Linked DNA regions of Sphaerisporangium rubeum. The protein of the gene in region 1 interacts with the protein of each later gene in a pairwise test. Links are inferred from orthologs where the notes say so. Each region holds a gene or a part of one and is shown on either strand. Other genes may lie near its edges. The genes, in order: BJ992_RS26985 and BJ992_RS20405.

Region 1 (11,585 bases):
AACCTTTCTTTCGCATGGACTCGGCAGACGCGGCGGCGTGCCGGCAAGCCGGCCGGGCTGGTCGTGGCGATCTCGGCCGGGCTGGTGGTGGGGCTTCCCGGGCCGGCGGTGGCGGAGCCGACGCCGGGGCCGCAGGCCAGTGATGTCAACGCGGCGCGGGCTCTGGCGGCGTGTGATCCGAGTGGGACGACGGGGACGGACTCGGCGCTCGCGGCGGAGTTGAACGGCAAGCTCAAGGCGAAGATGCGCGGCTACATGTCGGCGTACCGGGTGTCGTGCGCGCGGATGGTGGTCAAAGCGGTGCGGGACAGAGGGCTGCACTCGCGGGCCGCGGTGATCGCGATCACGACGACGATCGTGGAGAGCAGCATCGACAACATCAGTGAGGAACTCGACCACGACAGTTTGGGGTTGTTCCAGCAGCGGGCTTCCTGGGGGACGCGAGCACAGCGTCTGGACCCGATATGGGCCACCAACGCTTTTCTGAACAAGATGCTGTCGAAGTATCCGAACAACGCCTGGCGGACGGCGCCGATCGGGGAGATATGCCAGGCGGTACAGGTGTCCGCCTACCCGGACCGGTACCAGCCGCAGGCCGGCGACGCGCAGATCATCGTGGACACGCTGTGGGGCGGGGTTTCGGCGACTGATTTCAGTGGCGACGGTAAGGCTGATGTGCTGGCGCGGAACGCCACCACCAAGGACCTGCACCTCTACCGGGGGAACGGCTCCGGGGGGTTCCAGAGCGGCACCGGCGAGAACATCGGCAACAACTGGAGCGCCTTCGACGTCCTCTTCTCGCCTGGCGACTTCAACGGGGACGGAAAGGCCGACATCCTGGCGCGGAACGCCACCACCAAGGACCTGCACCTCTACCGGGGTAACGGGTCCGGCGGGTTCCAGAGCGGCACCGGGGAGAACATCGGGAACAACTGGAGCGCATTCGATGTCGTGTTCTCGCCTGGCGACTTCAACGGGGACGGAAAGGCCGACGTGGTGGCTCGCAACGCCACCACCAAGGACCTGCACCTCTACCGCGGGAACGGCTCCGGCGGGTTCCAAAGCGGCACCGGGGAGAACATCGGCAACAACTGGAGCGCCTTCGACAAGGTCTTCTCCGCCGGCGACTTCAACGGCGACGGGAAAGCCGACATCCTCGCGCGGAACGCCACCACCAAGGACCTGCACCTCTACCGGGGGAACGGCTCCGGCGGGTTCCAAGGCGGCACCGGCGAGAACATCGGCAACAACTGGAGCGCTTTCGATCTGATCTTCTCGCCTGGCGACTTCAACGGGGACGGGAAAGCGGACGTGGTGGCGCGGAACGCCACCACCAAGGACCTGCACCTCTACCGCGGGAACGGCTCCGGCGGGTTCCAGAGCGGCACCGGCGAGAACATCGGCAACAACTGGAGCGCTTTCGACGCCATCTTCTGACCGGTGCGGACGTAGGGCCGGCGTCGGGCTGGCGGCGCCGTTGTCCCGGCCGCTCTGTCGGGGACTTCCAGAGGATTTACAGCGCCACACATCAGGCTTTCATCCACAGACACTTGATCACGACGAAGGAAAGTGGCAATGAATCAATCAGTCATACGCCTCGGCTTGGTCCGTACGGTCGCGGTGTTCGCGGCGCTCGTCACCGCGATGTTCGCTCTTGCCGCGCTGGACGAGGGGGCGAAGAGGAATCATGCGGACGCGAGTACCGCCGGGGGGCCCATCACGCGTTCCGAGGTGCTCGCTCGTGCGCAGAACTGGGTGAACCGCAATGTGCAGTACAACCTGACACGCCGGTCCAACACGCTGGTGACCGATGTGGACGGGTCGCACAAGTACGGGCCGGACTGCTCCGGGCTGGTGTCCATGGCCTGGCACATCACGGCGAACTCCGGCAAGGGTGGGAACAGCACCTCCGATTTCGCGGGATGGTCCGGTAAGTCCTACCTGTCGAGTCTGCATGAGCTCAAGCCTGGGGATGCCATTCTCAAGGACGGGCACATGGAGTTGTTCGCGCGGTGGAAGAACTCCTCCGACCACACGCAGGGGGCCTGGACGTACTCGCTGAACGGCGGGTCGGACCCGGACGGCGACGGCTGGGAGAACGACTGGGCCAAGGGACCGAGCGAGAACTCGCACGGTCAGGTCGGCAGCGAGTCGTGGTCGAGCATGCAGAACTACCGGCCGATCCGGTACGACAACATCGTCGACGACAGCGTCGGCGGCGGAGCGGACCGGGACTTCAACGGTGACGGGAAGGCCGACATCCTGGTCCGGAACGCCACCACCAAGGACCTGCATCTCTACCGGGGGAACGGGTCCGGCGGGTTCCAAAGCGGCACCGGCGAGAACATCGGCAACAACTGGAGCGCATTCGACCTGATCTTCTCCGCCGGCGACTTCAACGGCGACGGAAAGGCCGACGTGGTGGCTCGCAACGCCACCACCAAGGACCTGCACCTCTACCGGGGTAACGGGTCCGGCGGGTTCCAAAGCGGCACCGGCGAGAACATCGGCAACAACTGGAGCGCATTCGACCTGATCTTCTCCGCCGGCGACTTCAACGGCGACGGAAAGGCCGACGTGGTGGCTCGCAACGCCACCACCAAGGACCTGCACCTCTACCGGGGTAACGGGTCCGGCGGCTTCCAGAGCGGCACCGGCGAGAACATCGGCAACAACTGGAGCGCATTCGACGTCCTCTTCTCGCCTGGCGACTTCAACGGCGACGGAAAGGCCGACATCCTGGCCCGGAACGCCACCACCAAGGACCTCCACCTCTACCGCGGGAACGGCTCCGGGGGCTTCCAGAGCGGCACCGGGGAAAACATCAGCAACAACTGGAGCGCCTTCGACAAGGTCTTCTCGGTCGGTGACTTCAACGGTGACGGGAAGGCCGATGTGCTGGCTCGAAACGCGTCCACCACGGACCTGCACCTCTACCGGGGGAACGGATCCGGGGGTTTCCAGAGCGGCACCGGCGAGAACATCGGCAACAACTGGAGCGCCTTCGACATCATCTTCTGATGGTGCTCTGCGAACGTCCGCCGGGTGAACCGCCGTAAACGGCGCCGGATTCACCGCACCACGTCCCGCCGTACCGGCGCCGACAAGGTCACACCAGACGTGACGGGGAAGTGGCGACACCGGCGAAGGTGAGCAGTCACCACACCGGACACAAGATGTACAACCGGCCAGCCGATCCGGCTGGCCGGTTTCCGTTTCCGGTTCCGAGCCCGATCCGGCCCGGTTACGAGTCCAGTTCCGGCACCGGTGCCGGTTCGAGTCCCCTACCGAGTCCGAATCCATACCGCGTCCAGTCCCGTACCGCGTCCGGTTCCGTCTCCGGTTCCGTCTCCGGTACAAGTCCAGTTCCGGCACCCGCGCCGGTTCGAGTCCCGTACCGAATCCGAATCCCATACCGAGTCCGAATCCGTACCGCGTCCAGTCCGGTACCGCGTCCCGTTCAGCGTCCGGTTCCGTCACCGGTACAAGTCCAGTTCCGGCACCCGCGCCGGTTCGAGTCCCCTACCGAATCCGAATCCCATACCGAGTCCGAATCGGTACCGCGTCCAGTCCGGTACCGCGTCCCGTTCAGCGTCCGGTTCCGTCACCGGTACAAGTCCAGTTCCGGCACCCGCGCCGGTTCGAGTCCCCTACCGAGTCCGAGTCCGAGTCCCGTACCGAGTCCGAGTCCGAGTCCCGTACCGAGTCCGAATCCGTACCGCGTCCAGTCCGGTACCGCGTCCCGTTCAGCGTCTGATTCCGTCTCCGGTTCCGGTTCCGTCTCCGGTTCCGAGTCCGGTCTGGTTCCGAGTCCGGTTCCGCGTCCGTTCCGGTTCCGCGTCCGTTCCGGTTACGCGTCCGGTCCGGTTCCGGTTCCCGCGTCGCGGTCCGAGTCCGAATCCAGTACCGAGTCCGGTTTCGACTCCCGTTCCAAGTCCGAGGCTGGTTCCGGGTCCGAATTCGGTGCCGAATTCGGTGCCGAATCCAGTCCGGTGCCGCGTCCAGTGCCGGTTCCGAGTCCCGTCCGGTTCGCAGTCACGTACCGAGTCCGAATCTGGTCCGGTTCCAGCACCGCGTCCGGTTACGAGTCCGGCCCGGTGCCGTCCGGCCAATGCTCACAGCAGAAGCCTCGGCCGGCCGGGGCCTCCGCAGGGAAGGACGACCACCCGTAACCGTCACGGAAAGTTCTGGTCAGTCGGTTCCACGTGGTCGGTTCTGGTTCGTCAGCTGATGCCGGCTCGGCGGGCTCGTTCCACGGCGGGGGGGAGGACGGTGATGAGGTCGGTTATGTCGGAGTTGGTGGAGGTGTGGCCCAGGGAGAAGCGGAGGGAGCCTCGGGAACGGATGGGGTCGGCGCCCATGGCGAGGAGGACGTGGGACGGCTGGGCCACGCCTGCTGAGCAGGCGGAGCCGGTGGAGCATTCGATGCCTTTGGCGTCGAGGAGCATCAGGAGTGCGTCGCCTTCGCAGCCGGGGAAGGAGAAGTGTGCGTTGCCGGGGAGGCGGTGGTCGGGGTGGCCGTTGAGGATGACGTCGGGGACGGCTTCGCGGATCTTGGTGATCAGGTCGGTGCGCAGGGTGCGGAGGTGAGCGGCGTTGGCTTCGCGGCGTTCCACAGCGGTGTGGACGGCGGCGGCGAAGCCGGCGATGGCGGGGGCGTCCAGGGTGCCGGAACGGACTTCGCGTTCCTGGCCGCCGCCGTGGAGGACGGGGACGGGGTCGACGCCTCTGGCGAGCAGGAGTGCGCCTACTCCCATGGGGCCGCCGAGCTTGTGCGCGGAGACGGTGAGAGCGGCGGCGCCTGAGGTGGCGAAGGAGACGGGGAGCTGGCCGACGGCCTGGACGGCGTCGGTGTGGAACGGGATGCCGTACTCGGCGGCGATGGCGGCCAGTTCGCTGACGGGCTGGATCGTGCCGACCTCGTTGTTGGCCCACATGACGCTGACCAGGGCCACGCTCGCGGGGTCGCGTTCGATGGCGGCGCGGAGGGTCTCGGGATGCACCATGCCGTACTCGTCGACGGCCAGATGCTCCACGGACGCGCCTTGCCGGTCGGCGAGCCAGTGTGCGGGGTCGAGAGCGGCGTGGTGCTCCACGGCGCTGATGAGGACGCGGCCGGCGCCGGTGGCGGCCTGTCTGGACCAGTAGAGGCCCTTGATGGCGAGGTTGTCGGCCTCGGTGCCACCGCCGGTGAAGACGACCTCGCTGGGACGTGCGCCGAGGGCCGCGGCGATGGTCTCGCGCGCCTCCTCGACGACCCTGCGGGTGCGGCGGCCGGCGGAATGGAGGGAGGAGGCGTTGCCGACGCGCATGAGCTGCGCGGTCATCGCCTCGATCGCTTCGGGGAGCATCGGCGTGGTCGCCGCGTGGTCGAGATAAGCCATGGCGTACTCAAGCGTACCCACTTTGCCAGGTGTACCGTCCGGACGGTACAGTAACGGGTGTGAGAAGAGATGAGCTTTTGAACGCCGCGGAGGCGCTCCTGGCCGAGCAGGGGGCCCCGTGCCTCACGCTGGCGGCCGTGGCCGAGCGCGCCGGTGTGAGCAAAGGAGGGCTTCTCTATCACTTCAACACCAAAGAAGCGCTGATCAAGGGCTTGATCGAGCGGCTGGTCCGTGATTTCGACGAGCTGGTGGCGGCGCAGGACGAGCCGTCGTACACGCGGGCTTACCTCGCGGCGACATTTGCCGCCGTGCGGAGCGGGAGCCTGCGGCGCTGGGCCGTGGCGACCGGTGCGGCGGGGGACCCCGAGCTGCTGGCGCCGTTACGGGAGGCCATGGCGCGCTGGCATCGTGAGGGCCTGGCCGACGAGCCGGACCCGATGGCGGCCCGGATCGTGCGCCTGGCCTGCGAAGGGCTCTGGGAAGTGGCTACGCACGACCCCGGCTTCTACGACGAGGGTCAGTACGAGGAGCTGTACCAGCGGCTCTGCGGGCTGCTGCCAGGGTGATGGGACGGCGCGACACGTTCATTCCACCTGTGGACTGGGCCTTGGGCCTTGGGCCCGGCTCGGGTTCTGGGTCGGGCTGAGGGCTGAGACCGGGTCGAGGTCCGGGTCAGGGTCAGGGTCGAAGTCCGGATCCAGGTCCAGATCAAAGACCAGGTCAGGTCAAAGACCGGGGCCTGGTCCTGCTTCTGGTCCTGGTCCTGGTCCTGGTCCTGGTCAAAGTCGGGTCCTGGTCAAAGTCCGGGTCGAAGTCCGGGCCCGGGTTTCGGCCCGTGTCACAGCACGGGGCCGGGTCGAAGTCCTGGTCCGCGTCCGGACCCCGGCTGGGGCCCGGTCCGGGTCGAAGGCCCGGTTTCGGTCTGAGTTCTGGTCCAGGTCCGAGTTCCTGTCCTGACCAAGGTCCCAGTCCTGACCAGGGTCTTCCCGTCCTGCCCTGAGTCCTGAACTTGGTCCACGTCCTGGTCCGGGCCGGAGTCCTGGTTCAGATACGAGACCTGATCCTGGTCTCGGTCTGGTCTGCCGAAGTCCGGTCGCCGGAGTCCCCTCGTGGAAGTCTCCGCCGGAGATGGCGGCCTGCCGCTCCTCGACCCGATTCCACTTTCCGTCCCGATATCACTACTCCCGGCGTGCCTGTCGTTCCCCGGCGCGCCGGTTCTCTCCTGCGTCACCGCGTGGTGACGCCTGCCCTGAAAGTACGTGAAAGGAGCTCAGCGATGAGCCGCGCTCTGAGGACCGCTCGTTACGGCGTGATCCTCACCTTCGTTCTCGCCGGACTGGTGTGCGGTACGTATACCGTCCGCATTCCAGCCCTCACCGACAAACTCGGCGTGTCCGAGGCGGCGATGGGGGTGGTGCTGCTCGCCTGGGGTCTTGGGGCCTTGGTGACGATGCAGGCCATGCGGGGGGTGATGGCCCGGATGGGAAGCGCGGCGGTCTTGCGGGTCGCGGCGCCGCTGTGCGCGGTGTCGCTGCTCGCGGTGGCCGTGGCACCGTCGTACCCGCTGGTGGTGGCGGCGTCCGCGTTGTTCGGCATGTTCTTCGGCACGGTGGACGTGGCGATGAACGCGCAAGGGTCGACGGTGGAGCGGTCGTACGGCCGTCCGCTGATGAACGGCATGCACGCCGGGTGGTGCGTCGGCGCCATGTCCGCCGGGGTGTTCGGCACCGTGGCGATCACGCTCGGCATGTCCTTCACCGCCAACCTCGTGGCCGTGGCCCTGGCGGCCGTTCCCGCGGCGTTCCTGCTCGGCCGTACGTATGTGCCTGACCTCGCGGCCGGTACGTCGTCCGGTGGTGCGCGGCGCCGGATGCCACCGGTGGTCTACCTGCTCGGTGTCATCGCGTTCGCGGCGTTCATGGTGGAAGGCGCGGTGGCCGACTGGAACGGCCTGTTCCTGCGCGACACCATCGGTGCGCCTGAGGCCGTCGCCGCGATCGGCTACCCGATCTTCGAAGGCGGCATGCTGATCTCCCGCCTCACGGGTGACCGCCTGCGGGCCCGTTTCGGTGCCCGCGCTCTCATCGCGGCCTCCGGTCTGGCCACGGCCGCCGCCTTCGCACTGGTCCTCAGCACGTCATCGGTGGTGGTGGCCGTCGCAGGCATGGTGCTCATCGGCCTGGCAGTCGCCACGGTCTCCCCCATGGCCCTGTCCCTGGCCGGCTCCGCGACCCGCACCCCTGGACCGGCCATCGCACAGACCGGCGCCATGGGTTACGCCGGCCTGCTCCTCGGCCCTGTGGTCATCGGCATGCTCACCCACGCCACGTCCCTGCGCGCCGCTCTGACCCTGACCATCGGCCTCGGCTTCCTCATGACCGTCACGGCCCTGCTCCTCCCCCGCGTCTCCCTACCTGTCCTAGGCGAGGCACGGCGTGAACCACCGCGCGAAAAGGAATCCACCACACGAGAGCCGGCCCGACTCGCCGCCTGACGACCGGCCACGGCCTGTCGGCCGCCGTATTTAGGCGCCGGATTCGTCGTACCACTTCCCGCCGCGTCGGCGCCGGGGAGGAACAGGTCCAGGGAGGGGAACGTGGGCCGGTCTGGTGCTTTCCTGTCCGGGTCCGGGTGGCGGGTCTGTTCCGGCGGGTTCGTTTCGACCGACACATCCTGTCTCGTGACTCGCGGCGTTGTTTTATGCCGACAGGTCATGGTGGGGGTGGGGTGCGCTTACGGGGCCGGAATCTGAGTACTCCGGTAAGTGCCGGCAATGCCTACGGTGATCGGCGTGTGCGGGGGTGCGTCCGCGGAGGTGGTGTACGAGTTTCCGCTGGTAGTCAGCGTGGCGTCGTGAAATGAGGACGGCCACGTGATCCTTCGAGTGCGAAGATCAAGATCGAAGGAGAACAGGATGGCCGTCAACGACAGTGTGGATGCTGCGGGCTGGCTGGCGAAGCAGATCGAGTCCGGGGATCGGGATCTGTTGCCATCCATGATGAAGACCATGGCCGAGACGTTGATGTCGGCCGAGGCCGACGGCCTGTGCGGCGCCGGATACGGCACCCGCAGCAGCGAGTGGACCAACCGGCGTAACGGTTATCGGACCCGCGAATGGGACACCCGTGCCGGCACCGTCGAGCTGTCCGTCCCCAAACTCCGGCAGGGACTCCGGTAAGTGTCGGCAATGCCTACGGTGGTCGGCGTGGGGTTCCGATTCCGGTCACGTCGTCTGAGGCGGCACGCCATGTGCCGGTCAGGACGTGGTGGGGGTTGGGTGGGTGGCCGAGTTGAGGTGGGACAACTCTTATGGGTGGGCCAAGGCCACAAAGCCGACGTTGGGGTTTCAAACGAAGGGGCGAAGCCCCGGAGAAACACAGCACGAGCCGGAAGGCGTCCCGGCGCCGGAGGCGAGGACCACTCCGAAATCTGAGTACTCCGGTAAGTGCCGGCAGGGTCTGCGGGGGTCGGCGTGGGGTTCCGATTCCGGTCACGTCGTCTGAGGCGGCACGCTATGTGCCGGTCAGGACGTGGTGGGGGTTGGGTGGGTGGCCGAGTTAGGGTGGGACGACTCTTATGGGTGGGCTAAGGCCACAAGGCCGAAGTTGGGTTTTCAAACGAAGGGGCGAAGCCCCTGGGGAATACGGCCCGAGCCGGAAGGCGCCTCGGCGCCTGGAGGTGAGGACCACGGCGCGGACGGTGAGCATCCTCCCGTACCGCCGGTTGACGTGCGTACGAAGGCGCCGGATTCGCCGTACCGCGTCCCACCGCGTCGGCGCCGCTGGGAAGCGACGCTGAACGCGGTGGGAGGCCGGAACGCCGGAAGAGGTTGGCGTACGGCGGACCTCGGATACCGGGGTACAGCGGACCTCGGATTACCGACCTACGGCAGACCTCGGATGCCGGGGTACAGCGGACCTCGGGTTACCGGCGTACGGCGGAGCTAGGTCAGCGGCGCTTTTCTACCTCTTCGGTGAGTTGGGGGACGATTTGGTGGAGGTCGCCTACTACGCCGAAGTCGGCCAGTTCGAAGATGGGGGCTTCAGGGTCCTTATTGATGGCGATGATGGTTTTGGCGGTTTGCATGCCGGCGCGGTGTTGGATGGCGCCGGAGATGCCGGCGGCTATGTAGAGCTGGGGGGCTACGGTTTTGCCGGTCTGGCCTACCTGGAACTGGTGGGGGTACCAGCCGGCGTCGGTGGCGGCTCGGGAGGCGCCTACGGCGGCGCCTAGGGAGTCGGCGAGTTTCTCGATGATTGAGAAGTTCTCGGCGGAGCCTACGCCTCGGCCGCCGGAGACGACTATGGCGGCTTCGGTGAGTTCGGGGCGGGCTCCCTTTTCCTGCTTCACGCGGTCCACCACGTGGGCCAGGCGTGCGGTGTCGGAGAGGGTGACCTCGACGCGCTGCTCGGTGCCGGCGGCGGGGGACGGTTCGGGGGTGGTGGCGTTGGGTCGCACGGCGATGATGGGGGTGCCCTTGGTGACGCGCGAGGTGACGTTGACGCCGCCGCCGAAGATGGACTGTTCTGCGGTGAAGCCTTCGCCGAGGCCGACGGCGTCGGTGATGATGCCGGAGTCGGTCTTGACGGCGAGGCGGCCGGCGACCTCCTTGCCTTCTGCGGTGGCGGCGACGAGGACGCCGGCGGGGGTCGCGGTGGAGACGAGCTGGGCCAGCAGCTCGGCTTTCGGTGCGACGACGTGGTCGGCGAGGTCGGCGGCGTCGGCGACGTAGATCTTGTCGGCGCCGTACTCGGCCAGTTTGGCCTGGATGTCCGGCGAGTAGCCGGGGCCGGCCCACACCGCGGAGGGGGAGCCGAGGGTGCGGGCCAGGGTCAGCAGTTCAAGGGTGACCTTCTTGACCGCGCCGTCGACGTGCTCGACGAGTACCAGAATCTCAGCCACAGGTCACTCCTCAGATGAACTTCTTCGACGCGAGGAACTCGGCGGTCTTGGCCCCGCCGTCGCCCTCGTCCTTGACGATCGTGCCGGCGGCGCGCGGCGGCGCGACGGCGAAGTCGGCGACTTCGCTCCAGGCGCCGGCGAGGCCGAGCAGCCCGGCGTCGAGGCCGTCGGCGCCGACCGTCTCGACCGGCTTCTTCTTGGCGGCCATGATGCCCTTGAACGACGGGTACCGCGGCTCGTTGATCTTCTCGACGACGGACACGACGGCAGGCAGGCTGCCCTGGACCTTGTCGTAGCCGTAGTCGGTGACGCGGTGGATGGTGACGTCGGAGCCGTCGATGTCGAGCTTGGACGCGAAGGTCAGCTGCGCCACGCCGAGCCGCTCGGCGAGCATGGCGGCGAGCACACCCATGCGCGCGTCGGTGGACTCGGTGCCGAGGATGACGAGGTCGAAGCCGATGCGCTTCAGCGTCTCGGCGATGGCGTACGACGTGGAGAGCGCGTCGGAGCCGTGCAGCGCGTCGTCCACCAGGTGGACGGCCTTGTCGGCACCCATGGCGAGGGCTTTGCGTATGGTGTCGGTGGCCTTGGCCGGGCCCATGGTGAGCACGGTCACCTCGCCGCCGTGGGCCTCTTTGACCTTGAGGGCTTCCTCGACGGCGTATTCGCACAGTTCGTTGATGACGCCGTCCGCGGCGTCACGGTCGAGCGTGTTGTCATCGGACCTCAGCTTGCGCTCGGTCGCCGTGTCGGGGACCTGCTTCACGCAGACGACGATGTTCATGACCGGTGGCCGACCTCCTGTTTGCCAGGCGCCGCCGCATTGGCGCCGCTTCGGTCGCACGCGCGGGGGGTGCGCGCACTCCCTGTCATATGTTACTCAACAGTAGCTTACGGTTCCGGCAACCCACCGGACCATCGAGGGTCACCCTACCGAACATAGTTCCAGACCGATGTGCCTCACCCCGCGAACGCCACCATGACCAGCACCACCAGCACCGTCGCCAAGGCGAGCACCAGCGTGAACGGGCTGAACAGAGTAGTCAGCAGCGCGTACAGACCGACCGTACCCGCGCCGCTGACCAGGTCGAACACGATCCGGGCCCGCGCGCGGGCCGCCAGGCCGAACGCCGCGTCGGTCAGCACCCCGAGGCCGTACGCCGCCAGCAGCAGCAGCGACAACTCCGGCACGTACGCCTCCGCCGCGGCCGCCGCGAGCCCCGCCACCACGCCGGTCGACACCATCCAGCGCCTGCGGACCTTCTCGCGGTGCCTGGCCCGCGCCTGTTCCAGCGACGT
Region 2 (11,658 bases), 1.7 Mb from region 1 along the record:
AGCCGGACACGATGATCGGGTCGCCGATCAGGGTCGTGTCCTTGAACCACTGCGCGTTGGACGGGCTGATGTTGATGCAGCCGTGGCTGACGTTGGAGTTTCCCTGCGACCCCACCGACCACGGCGCACCGTGGACGTACTCGCCGGTGTCGGAGATGCGCACGGTGTCGTACACGGTGAGGCTGTAGTAGCCGGCGCTGCCGGGGCCGATGCCCGGTGAGGTCATCGTGGTGACGTCCTCACGCGACATGGCCAGGTGGATGCCGTTGGTCGTGTAGTACTTCCAGTCGCCGCCCTGTCCCGCCGACAGCGGGATGGTGCGGATCACCTTGCCGTCCTGCTTGACGGTCATCTGGTGCGACGTGGTGTCGGCGTGGCTGACGCGGGCCCGGCCGATCTCGAACTCCCTGACGTAGTCGCGCGCGCCGTACATGCCGGGGCCGCCGTGCACGCCGGCGAGCTGCGCGACGAGCTTCACCTTGGTGTCGGCCGGCCAGTAGGTCTTCGGCCGGAAGGCCAGGGTCTTGTCGTCCCACCAGTGCCAGGCTCCCTCGACCGGTTTGGAGCTCTGCACGAGCAGGTTGCGCTCCACGGCCACGCGGTCGGCGATGGGCTTGTCGAAGGCCAGCATGATCGGCATGCCGACGCCGACCTTGAGCCCGGTGGTGTCCCTGCTCGGCAGGATCTTGTCGAGCGCGAACAGCTGGGTTGCCCGCTGCGTGGAGAACACGGTCGTGAGCCGTTTCGCCTCACCCGTGGGGGTGACGGCCTCCACGGTCACCTGGTACGTCTCCCCCGGCGTCATGGTCCGCCTGCTGCGCCACCGGGTGTGGTCGGCGCTGAGGAGGCCGCTGACGGCCTCACCGTTCCTCGGACGCACCTGGACGCTCCTGAGGACTCCACCGGCGATGCCGACGGTCACCGGCAGCTCCGGTGGTACCTGGGTCGCCCCGTTGGCCGGAGAGACGTTCACGGCCACGTCGGAGCGGCCTCCTGCGGCTCCACCTTCCTTGTCGGTGCCGGAGGTGCCACACCCACCGGCCAGCAGCAGGGCCAATGCCCCGGTTCCTACGGCGATCACCCGGAATTCGACGTGTCCCACCTGACGTCTCCCCCGCTCCGATGGATCACTCCTTATCAGTTATTACCCGGTCACAGCGTGTCGTGTACCGGGGAGTTCGGAGAAAGGGGCGAAACGACCAGCAAAAAAGCGGCGCGGGCGACCGACGGTTCCTTGACGGAGACCGCCGGCCGCCCGCGCCGAGCGTGCCGTGCCGGGAGTGCTCAGTGAGCGAAGTGCCCCCGGTAGTACTGGAAGACGAAGCCGATCGTCGTCATGATGGTGGCCGCTACGCCGATCATGAACATCCACCAGCCGATGATGAAGCCCACGGTGACGAGGGCCACCGACAGGCAGACGAACAGCGGCCACCAGCTCGACGGGCTGAAGAACCCGAGTTCGCCGGCGCCGTCGCTGATCTCGGCGTCCTTGCGGTCCTCGGGCTGCTCGCCGATGCGGCGGGCCGTGAACAGCAGGTAGTAGCCGATCATCAGGGCCAGGCCGACCGAGATGGCGAGGGCCGTGGTGCCGGTGGGCTCCTTGGACCAGAACCAGTAGACGAGGTCGACCGCGGCGAAGAAGATGCCGCTCAGCAGGAACAGCCAGCCTTGGACCTTCATCGCGTCGTCGTCCCTTCGAGCTGCTCGGCCGGCGCCAGCCGGTGCGGGTTCTTCAGGTCGAACGCCGGACGCTCGGACCTGATGCGCGGCAGGCTGGTGAAGTTGTGCCGCGGCGGCGGGCAGGACGTGGCCCACTCCAGGGAGTTGCCGTAGCCCCAGGGGTCGTCCACGGTGACCTTGGGTGCGTTGCGCCAGGTCGTCCACACGTTGTAGAGGAACGGCAGCGTGGACGCGCCGAGGATGAACGCGCCGACCGAGGAGACGACGTTCAGGTCGGTGAACCGGTCGAGCGCCGAGTAGTCGGCGTACCGCCGGGGGAAGCCCTCGGCGCCGAGCCAGTGCTGCACCAGGAACGTCGTGTGGAAGCCGATGAACAGCGTCCAGAAGTGCCACTTGCCGAGGGTGTCGTTGAGCATCTTGCCGGTGAACTTCGGCCACCAGAAGTAGAAGCCGGAGAACATCGCGAACACCACCGTGCCGAACACCACGTAGTGGAAGTGGGCCACCACGAAGTAGGAGTCGCTGACCTGGAAGTCCAGCGGCGGCGACGCCAGGATGATGCCGGTCAGGCCGCCGAACAGGAACGTCACGAGGAAGCCCACCGCGAACAGCATCGGTGAGGCGAACACCAGGTGGCCGCGCCACATCGTGCCGATCCAGTTGAAGAACTTCACCCCGGTCGGCACCGCGATGAGGAACGTCATGAAGGAGAAGAACGGCAGCAGCACCTGGCCGGTGACGAACATGTGGTGGGCCCACACCGCCGCCGACAGGCCGGCGATGGCGATGGTCGCGCCGACGAGGCTGATGTAACCGAACACCGGCTTGCGGCTGAACACCGGGAGGACCTCGGTGATGATGCCGAAGAACGGCAAGGCGATGATGTACACCTCTGGATGGCCGAAGAACCAGAACAGGTGCTGCCACAGCATCACACCGCCGGTCGAGGCGTCGTAGATGTGCGCGCCGAGCCGCCGGTCGGCCTCCAGGGCCAGCAGTGCCGCCGCCAGCACGGGGAAGGCCAGCAGCACCAGGATGCTGGTGAGCAGGATGTTCCACGTGAAGATCGGCATGCGGAACATCGTGAGGCCGGGTGCGCGCATCGTGATGATCGTGGTGATGAAGTTCACCGCGCCGAGGATGGTGCCGACACCGGACATCGACAGGCCCATGATCCACAGGTCGGCGCCGAGGCCCGGCGAGTAGACCATGTCCGACAGCGGCACGTAGGCCGTCCAGCCGAACGACGCCGCGCCGCCGGGGACGAAGAAACCCGACACCGCGATGGTGCTGCCGAACAGGTAGAGCCAGTAGCTCACCATGTTGAGCCGGGGGAACGCGACGTCCGGCGCGCCGATCTGCAGCGGCATCAGCTCGTTGGCGAACCCGGCGAACAGCGGGGTCGCGAACATCAGCAGCATGATCGTGCCGTGCATGGTGAACAGCTGGTTGAACTGCTCGTTGCTCACGAAGTCGAGCCCCGGCTGCGCCAGCTCGGCCCGCATCACCAGCGCCATCACGCCGCCGATGAGGAAGAAGACGAACGACGAGATCAGGTAGAGATGACCGATGATCTTGTGGTCGGTGGATGAGAGCCACTTGGCGATCACGGAGCCGCGGCGCGCGCGGCGCACGGCGGCCGGGGCCGCCTGGATGGATGGGTCGTTGACGGCGGTCACTGGGCACTCCCCGCCTGGCTGTTGACGTACCGGTCGTACTCGGCCTGCGGCACGAGTTTCACCGTGAAGAGCATGCGGCTGTGGTCGACGCCGCACAGCTCCGCGCAGCGGCCGACGTAGGTGCTCGGCTTGTCGAGCGTGGTGACCTCGAACCTGTTGTGCACGCCGGGAAGGACGTCCATCTTGTACAGGAACGCGGGCACCCAGAACGAGTGGGCGACGTCGCGCGACTCAAGGGCGAACTCGATCTTCTTGCCGACCGGCAGCACCAGCTCGGGCCGCTGCGCCGGGGTGCCTGCCACCTGCACGGTCTTGCCGCCGTAGGTGCTGGTGAAGCGCCAGCTCCACTGGTAGCCCTCGACGAGCACCTTCACGTCGGGACGGCCGGAGACGGCGCCGATGGCCGTCTGGTCGCGCGCGGTGAAGAAGAAGAACACCGCCACCATGATGATCGGCACGGTGGTGTAGAGGATCTCGATCGGCAGGTTGTACCGCACCTGGGGCGGCAGCGCGTCCGGCGAGTTCTTGCGCCTGCGGTGGAACAGGCAGGCCCAGAAGATCAGGCCCCACACCACGATCCCGACCCCGAGGGCGGCGATCCAGGCACCGTTCCAAAGGTTCTGGATGATGCCGGCCTCCTTGGTGACGCCTTCCGGCATGCCACCACGAGACCACGTACCAACGCCTCCACACGCCGACAGGGACAGCGCAAGCACCGCCAACGCGGCGGCGCGAGGCACCCTGCGGCGGGCCAACGGACGCCGTGCGAAACGGCGGGTCGGACTCACGGATCGCCTACCCCACAGTTGAAGCCCAAGAGCGGTCCCTCCTGGGCGGTAGTTTTCAGGTTCACTTGTCGCGCTCTGAAGAAAGTCGGCTGTCGTCACGCTGGGGGACACATTAGCGCGGACTGGGGCCGCCCTCCTTCCCAGCCCCCGGCAACACCACGCGGAAGGCCCGCGGAACCTCGCGCCGGCGGGCCGGGCCGGTCCGCCGGACCCGGCGGCCCGGTGGGACGATGGGGGCCGTGGCGTACTTCGACGCGGCCTCGACCGAACCCCTGCACCCCGCGGCGCGCGAGGCGCTGCTGGCGTCCCTCGACACCGCCGGGGCCGATCCCGCACGGTTGTACGGCACGGCGCGGCGTGCGCGCATGCTGCTCGAACAGGCCCGCGGCGAGGCCGCGGAGATCGTCGGCGCGCGAGCGGACGAGGTGGCGTTCACGACCTCCGGCACCCAGGCGGTCCACCTCGGGGTGCTCGGCACTCTGCTCGGCCGCCGCCGCGCCGGCCGCCACGTGGTGGTGAGCGCCGTGGAGCACTCCAGCGTGCTGCACGCGGCCCGCGCGCACGAGGCGCAAGGCGGCACCGTCGAGACGGTCCCGGTGGGCCTCACCGGCCGGGTGGACCCGGCGGTGTTCGCGGCGGCCGTCGCCGCCGGCGGCACGGCGCTGGCCTGCCTGCAGACCGCCAACCACGAGGTCGGCACGCTGCAACCGGTGGAGGAGGCGGCCCTGGCGTGCCAGGAGGCGGGGGTGCCGCTGCTGGTGGACGCCGCGCAGACCCTGGGACGGCTGCCGGTGCCGGCCGGCTGGTCGGTGCTGGCCGGCAGCGCGCACAAGTGGGGCGGCCCGGCCGGCGTGGGGGTGCTTGCCGTGCGCAAGGGCACGCGGTGGCGGTCCCCGCTGCCGGAGGACGAGCGGGAACGGCGCCGGGTGCCGGGCTTCGAGAACGTCCCCGCGGTGGTCGCGGCGGTGGCGGCGCTGCGCGCGCGGGCCGCCGAGGCGGCCGAGGAGAACGCGCGGCTGTCGCGGCTGGTGGACCGGATCCGCGCCGAGGTGCCACGGCTGGTCCCCGATGTCGAGGTGGTCGGCGAGCCGGAGCTCCGGGCCCCGCACATTGTGACGTTCTCGTGTCTTTACGTGCCAGGTGAGGCGATTCTCTCCGAACTGGATATAGCAGGATTCGCCGTCTCCTCCGGCAGTTCATGCACGGCGAGTACGCTACGACCATCGCACGTTCTGGAGGCGATGGGAGTGCTCACGCACGGCAACGTCCGGGTCTCGCTGCCCCGCGGCGCGTCAGGCGCGGACGTCGACCGCTTCCTCGCCGTGCTGCCGGGGATCGTCCGGCGGGTGCGGGAGAGCGTCGGGGTGCGGTCGTGAGACGGCACAGGGGGCCGGCGCGTGAGGCGTGCACGGCTGGGGGGAGATCGTGATGGCATGGCGGCGCAGGTCCGACACCACGTCCGACACCACTGAGGAGAGCGGCCGGGCACCTGAGCCCGAGCCGGGTCCGCCGGCCGTGGCACTCACCATCGACGCGCTCGGCCGCAAGTGCCCGATCCCCATCATCATGCTGGCCGACCAGATCGGCTCGGTGCCGCTGAACGCCGTCGTGGCGGTGCTCGCCGACGACCCGGCCGCCTTCACCGACGTCCCCGCCTGGTGCCGCCTGAAGTCCCACCACCACGTCGGCAGCTACGTGCTGCCGCAGGGAGGCTGGGCCATCCACGTGCGCCGCAACTACTGAGCGCGCGAGGGGACACCGGGCCGGTGTCCCCTCGAGGAAGGCTGATCAGGGGTAGACGCAGGCGACGTGCGCGTCGCAGTCGGCCGCGGCCTCGGAGCCGTACGCGGCGGCGAGGCGCTCCATGAAGCCCTCGCGGCCGAGGCGGTACTCCTGGCCGCCGACCTGCTCCAGCACGTGGGTGGCGGTGAGGTTGCCGAGCTGGCCGCACCGCTCCAGAGGCAGGCCCCAGTGCAGGCCGGACAGGAACCCGGCGCGGAACGCGTCGCCGACGCCGGTGGGGTCGACCTTGCCGACCTCGGGGGCCGGCGGGATGTGCAGCGACGGCTCACCCTCGCGGTCGATGCGCGCACCCTTGGGCCCGAGAGTGGTCACCCGGACGCCGACCCGCGTGAGCACCTCCTCGTCGGACCAGCCGGTCTTCTGCTCGACCAAAGCCTTCTCGTAGTCGTTGGTGAACAGGTAGGCCGCGCCGTCGATCAGGGTGCGGATGTCGTCACCCTCCATGCGCGCGAGCTGCTGCGAGGGGTCGGCCGCGAACGGGATGCCGCGCTGACGGCACTCCTCGGTGTGGCGGATCATCGCGTCGGGGTCGTTGGCGCTGACCATGACGAGGTCGAGCCCGCCGAGCCGCTCGGCGATGGGCCACAGCTCGATCTCGCGGGCCTCGGCCATGGCGCCGGTGTAGAACGACGCGATCTGGTTGTGGTCGTCGTCGGTGGTGCACAGGAACCGGGCCGTGTGGTGCAGCTCGGACACGTGGACCGACTCGCAGTCGACGCCGTGACGCTCCAGCCAGGAGCGGTAGTCGGCGAAGTCGGTGCCGACCGCGCCGACCAGGACCGGGCTGAGGCCGAGGCATCCCATGCCGAAGCAGATGTTGGCCGCGACACCGCCTCGCCGGATCTGCAGGTCGTCGACGAGGAAGGACAGGGAGACGCGGTCGAGCGCCTCGGCGATGAGCTGATCACCGAACCGACCCGGGAAGGTCATCAGGTGATCTGTCGCGATGGAGCCGGTGACGGCGATGCGCACGGGGTGCTCTCCTCGTTGTCAGCATCGGTGGGCCCGCCAAGAATACGACAACGAATCGGCGCCGGGGCCTCACCTGGAGCCGCGGCACGGCACCCGGCCGTCCGTATGCCACCGTTACGGCCGGCCGCCGCGCGCCGGCCGTACGCCTCACCTGCGCGGACGCGGCGGCACCCCAGCCGCTCCCCGTCCTGCGCCTTCGCGGACCCGAGCGAACGGACACGAGGCCCCGCGCCAGTGCAGGCATGACTGAACCCCGCCGCGCGGACAGGTCCGCGGGGCGGGGGTGCAGGCACCTGCCTAGTTGAAGGAGTCGCCGCAGGCGCAGGAACCCGTGGCGTTCGGGTTGTCGATCGTGAAGCCCTGCTTCTCGATGGTGTCGACGAAGTCGACCGTGGCGCCGACGAGGTACGGAGCGCTCATCCGGTCGGTGACGACGTTGACGCCGCCGAACTCGGAGACCACGTCGCCGTCCATGTCGCGGTCGTCGAAGAAGAGCTGGTACCGCAGGCCCGAACACCCGCCGGGCTGCACGGCCACCCGGAGCTGCAGGCCTTCCTCACCCTGCTGCTCAAGGAGACTGCGCACCTTGGCCGCCGCCGCGTCGGTCAGGATGAGGCCCTGCTGCGTGGACTGGCTGCTCTCAACCGTCATGTGCTGAACTCCCCGTCTGCCCCAACCGCCCCTCGGGGACGGAGGCCTTGGTCTGAGGTCTCATTCAGACGCTACCAACACCCGGGCCCTCCCACACATTCCTGTCCCGAAGGATGGTCGCTCCGGGGGCCTCCCCGCACGGGCCACCCGGCGCGGTGTGCGATGATTAGTCGTCACATAGACGATAAGTCCGTATGAAGCTGCAAAGAAGGTGTGGCGTGACGACTACGGAGACGGGCCTACCGCTCTTCATCCTCGGCCAGGGCACCGACCCCCACAGCGAGCGCGGCGTCGACTGCCCCGGCGAACTGCCCCCCGCGTCCGACCCCGATCTGGTCGAGCGCGCGCTGCGCGCCAAGGCGGCGCTCGGCGACCGGCTGTTCGTGCTCGGCCACCACTACCAGCGCGACGAGGTGATCCGCTTCGCCGACGTGACGGGTGACTCGTTCAAGCTCGCCAAGGACGCGGCGGCCCGGCCGGAGGCGGAGTTCATCGTCTTCTGCGGCGTGCACTTCATGGCCGAGTCCGCCGACATCCTCACCTCCCCCGCGCAGCGGGTGGTGCTCCCCGACCTCGCGGCCGGGTGCTCCATGGCGGACATGGCGACGTTCGACCAGGTCGAGGAGGCGTGGGACGTCCTCACCGAGATGGGTGTGGCCGACGTCACCGTGCCGGTCACGTACATGAACTCCTCGGCCGACATCAAGGCGTTCTGCGGCAGGAACGGCGGCACGGTGTGCACCTCGTCCAACGCGCGCCGCGCGCTGACCTGGGCCTTCGAGCAGGGCCCCGGCGGGCCCGAAGGCAAAGGCGCCGGGGACCGCAAGGTGCTGTTCCTGCCCGACCAGCACCTCGGCCGCAACACCGCGGTGCTGGAGATGGGCTTCTCCCTGGACGACTGCGTGGTCTACAACCCGCACCGGCCGGACGGGGGTCTCACCGAGGAGCAGATCAGGAACGCCAAGGTGATCCTGTGGCGGGGTCACTGCTCGGTGCACGGCCGGTTCACCGCCGGTTGCGTGGACGAGGTGCGTGACCGCATTCCCGGGGTCAACGTGCTCGTCCACCCCGAGTGCCGCCACGAGGTGGTCACCAAGGCCGACCAGGTCGGGTCCACCGAGTACATCATCAAGGCGATCGAGCAGGCCCCCGCCGGTTCCGCCTGGGCCGTCGGGACCGAGCTGAACCTCGTCAAGCGGCTCGCCGCCAGGCACCCGGACAAGACGATCACGTTCCTGGACCGCACGGTCTGCTACTGCTCGACGATGAACCGCATCGACCTGCCCCACCTGGTGTGGGCCCTTGAGTCCCTGGTGGACGGCCAGGTGGTCAACCAGATCACCGTGGACCCCGGCACGGCGCACTGGGCCCGGGTGGCCCTGGACCGCATGCTGGCCCTGCCGTAGGCCGCCTCAGCGGCCGGCGCCGGCCTCGACCAGCTCGTACAGCAAACGGACGGTGGCGGTGACGCTGCTCGTGCCGGGCTCGATCGAGGCCCCGCCGTCGGGGGCCGCCGCGAAGGCGAAGCGCGACGAGCCGCCGCCGTCCTCCTCCTCGATGCGCAGGACCCGGCCGAGTTCGTACCCCGCGAGCCCGGCGTACTGCTCGGCCTTGGACCTGGCGTCCTCGAACGCCGCGTCCCGCGCCTTCTTCAGCAGCTCGCCGGCCTTGGACACCACGAAGGAGATCCCCCGGAAGCGGATCTCGTCCCCCACCGCGGCGGCGGCGTCCACCACGGCGTCCGCGGTGGACAGGTCGCGGACGATCGCCTGCACCCCCTGTGAGGCGCGGTAGGCCACGACCTTGGACTTGTCGTACTCGGCGTCGAGCGACAGGTCGTTGGTCCGCAGGTCCTTCTCGGCGACCCCGGCGTCCAGGAGCACGGCGGTGAGCCGGCCCGCCGCGGCCCGCGCGGCGGCGAACGCCTCACCCGCGGTGTCCTTGCGCACCTCGACGGCGACGTTGAGCCGCATCGAGTCCGGGGTGACCGGGACGCCGCCCTGCCCCTCGATGGTGATGGTCACCGGGTCACCCCCGGGCTTGGACGCCGGCTCGTACGCGGCCGCTGGGCCGGGAACGGGGGAGGCCGCGGCGAGGACGGGGGCCGCCTGGAGCCCCGCGGCGGCGAACGCGGCGGCCGCCAGCAGCACACTCAACTTGGTCATGGCGCCATGCCACCACCAGGGCCGCGGTGGCCCCGCGCGGCCCGTCCGGCCCCTGGGGGAGCTTTACCATTCTCAGGAGCCTCTGGTGTAACGCAGGTACTGTTTCTTGTACTCCCCGGCCTTGGCGGTCGCCAGCAGCCGCTTCACCGTGCCCTGGAAGTCGAACACCACCGCCTCGTAACCACCGGCCGTCTTGCGCCAGCCCGCGATGTGCCGGTCGTCGTACCACCCGATCAGCCGTTCGCTCTCGAACGGCACGCGGGCCCGTTCCTGGCCGTCCACGGACCACACGCAGACCTGGTCGCTGCCGGTGCAGCGGGTCATGAACTGCGTGCCGTCGGGGGAGACGTCGTCGCTCTCCACCGTGAGGGGGGAGCCGACGTCCAGCAGGGTCTGCAGCACGGTGCCACCGAGGTCGTAGAACCTGATGCGCTCGGTGGAGCCCTTCAGGGCCCACGTGCCGACGGCCTGGCCGTCGCCCCGCCAGAAGTAGCTCCAGCGGCCCACGTCCTTCTCGGTGATGTGCACCACCTTGGCGGTCTTGCGCGCGACGTCGATGATGGCGAAGCCCCAGCCCTCGCTGGAGTCGCCGACGGCCTTGTTCAGGCTCAGCAGGATCTTGGAGCCGTCCGGCGACCACTGGGGGTAGATGGGGTAGACCGGGGCTTTGGCGATCCTGATGGTGGTGGAGCGGCCGTTGGTGCGGTCGACCAGGGCCACGGTGGAGTAGCTGTCGGTGGTGTAGGTGACGTTGGTGCCGAGCGCCGCGCGGCCGTCGGAGCCGACGACGTACTCGAAGTACTTCTTGGTGCGGCTGAAGGAGTTCTGCCCGTGGGGACGGATGTAGACCTGTTTGCCGTCGTCGAGGGTGTAGGCGGTCAGCTTGATCGGGTCGGCGTCGTTCTCGTGCAGGACGATCGTGCTGTCCGGCAGCTTGATCTGCCGGGTCGCCGCCGGGAGGTCACCGGCCGCGGTGTAGGGATCGGCCGCGCCGGTCGCACGGCCTCCCGGTGAGGCGCTCGGCACCCCCTCCGCGCCGCCGTCCGCGGACCCGGCCGGCAGGGTCGGGGAACGTTCCGCGCCGCTCGACGGACCAGGGCTGCGACCGGCGGTGCCGCCAGGATCGCTGAGACCGCGCACCACCAGGTAGCCGCCGCCTGCCACCACCAGCACGGCCGCAGCGGCGGCAGCGGCGATCAGCGGCGCGCGGCGGCGCGGCGGCGGCGCTACCTCCGTACCCGGCCAGCCGCCGGGCCCGCCCTGTTGCCAGGCCGGCACCGTGGCCGCCTGTCCCTGCGGGTACGGCATCCCCCCGGCGCCTGGCACGGGGGTCGCCGGGCCGTGGCCGCCAGGCGGCGGGCCGGCCTGCCTCTGGCCGTGCTGATACGGCTGCGGCGGAGGCCCGGACGGCGCCTGACCCGCCGGACGTGTCGGCGCGAGCCCTCCGGACGGGTGCGTGACCGGCGCGGACCCGCCGGAGGGGTGGCCCGGCGCGCCGGGACCCGTGTCCAGGGGCCGGGTGGGGATCTGCTGGTGGGGTGCGGGTAACGGCCGGGCCCAGGCGGCGAACGGCGGCGCCTGCTCGCGGGCCACGGGCTCGTGCTGCTGCGCCGGGACCTCGCGGCGCGCGGGTGCGGAGTCGGGACGCGGCACGGGGGGCTCGTACGCCGCGGGGTCGCGGCGGCCCGCGGGCTCACGGGGCTGCGCCGCGGCCGTGCCTTCGGCCAGCATGGCCGACGGCGCGGCGGCACCGGGCTGGCCGAGCAGCCGCATCAGCACCTCGCCGGCCGCGGGCCGGGCCGCGGCGTCCTTGGCCAGGCAGGCGGCCACGATGCCGCGCAGCGGCTCCTCGATCGCGGTGAGGTCGGGCTCGATGTTCATGATCCGGTGGAACACCGCGGGCAGGCTGTCGGAGCCGAA

What was found.
Region 2: the proteins of BJ992_RS26985 (region 1) and BJ992_RS20405 interact in binary tests that used the Escherichia coli proteins (3 or more experiments, as listed by UniProt). The link is inferred for Sphaerisporangium rubeum from one-to-one orthologs.

The regions. Positions count from the first base shown.
Region 1 is NZ_JACHIU010000001.1:6,402,595-6,414,179, forward strand. What follows is about bases 3,305-6,098. They hold BJ992_RS26985 (cysteine desulfurase family protein), read right to left. Parts: upstream 5,385-6,098; coding sequence 4,224-5,384; downstream 3,305-4,223. Other genes in these bases: BJ992_RS26990 (TetR family transcriptional regulator), read left to right, coding at 5,444-5,950. Also shown: BJ992_RS26975 (FG-GAP repeat domain-containing protein), read left to right, coding at 1-1,437; BJ992_RS26980 (FG-GAP repeat domain-containing protein), read left to right, coding at 1,576-3,021; BJ992_RS26995 (MFS transporter), read left to right, coding at 6,661-7,878; BJ992_RS27005 (FAD-binding protein), read right to left, coding at 9,333-10,286; BJ992_RS27010 (electron transfer flavoprotein subunit beta/FixA family protein), read right to left, coding at 10,297-11,070; BJ992_RS27015 (serine/threonine-protein kinase), read right to left, coding at 11,247-11,585. UniProt on the Escherichia coli protein: Master enzyme that delivers sulfur to a number of partners involved in Fe-S cluster assembly, tRNA modification or cofactor biosynthesis. Catalyzes the removal of elemental sulfur from cysteine to produce alanine.
Region 2 is NZ_JACHIU010000001.1:4,739,587-4,751,244, forward strand. The notes cover bases 4,366-7,232. They hold BJ992_RS20405 (sulfurtransferase TusA family protein), read left to right. Parts: upstream 4,366-5,575; coding sequence 5,576-5,890; downstream 5,891-7,232. Other genes in these bases: BJ992_RS20400 (cysteine desulfurase family protein), read left to right, coding at 4,378-5,523; BJ992_RS20410 (PfkB family carbohydrate kinase), read right to left, coding at 5,936-6,922; erpA (iron-sulfur cluster insertion protein ErpA), read right to left, coding at 7,220-7,232. In the rest of the region: BJ992_RS20380 (L,D-transpeptidase), read right to left, coding at 1-1,102; BJ992_RS20385 (cytochrome c oxidase subunit 4), read right to left, coding at 1,285-1,680; ctaD (aa3-type cytochrome oxidase subunit I), read right to left, coding at 1,677-3,359; ctaC (aa3-type cytochrome oxidase subunit II), read right to left, coding at 3,356-4,147; more of erpA, read right to left, coding at 7,233-7,573; quinolinate synthase NadA, read left to right, coding at 7,768-8,979; BJ992_RS20425 (SIMPL domain-containing protein), read right to left, coding at 8,986-9,738; BJ992_RS20430 (serine/threonine-protein kinase), read right to left, coding at 9,811-11,658. UniProt on the Escherichia coli protein: Sulfur carrier protein involved in sulfur trafficking in the cell. Part of a sulfur-relay system required for 2-thiolation during synthesis of 2-thiouridine of the modified wobble base 5-methylaminomethyl-2-thiouridine (mnm(5)s(2)U) in tRNA.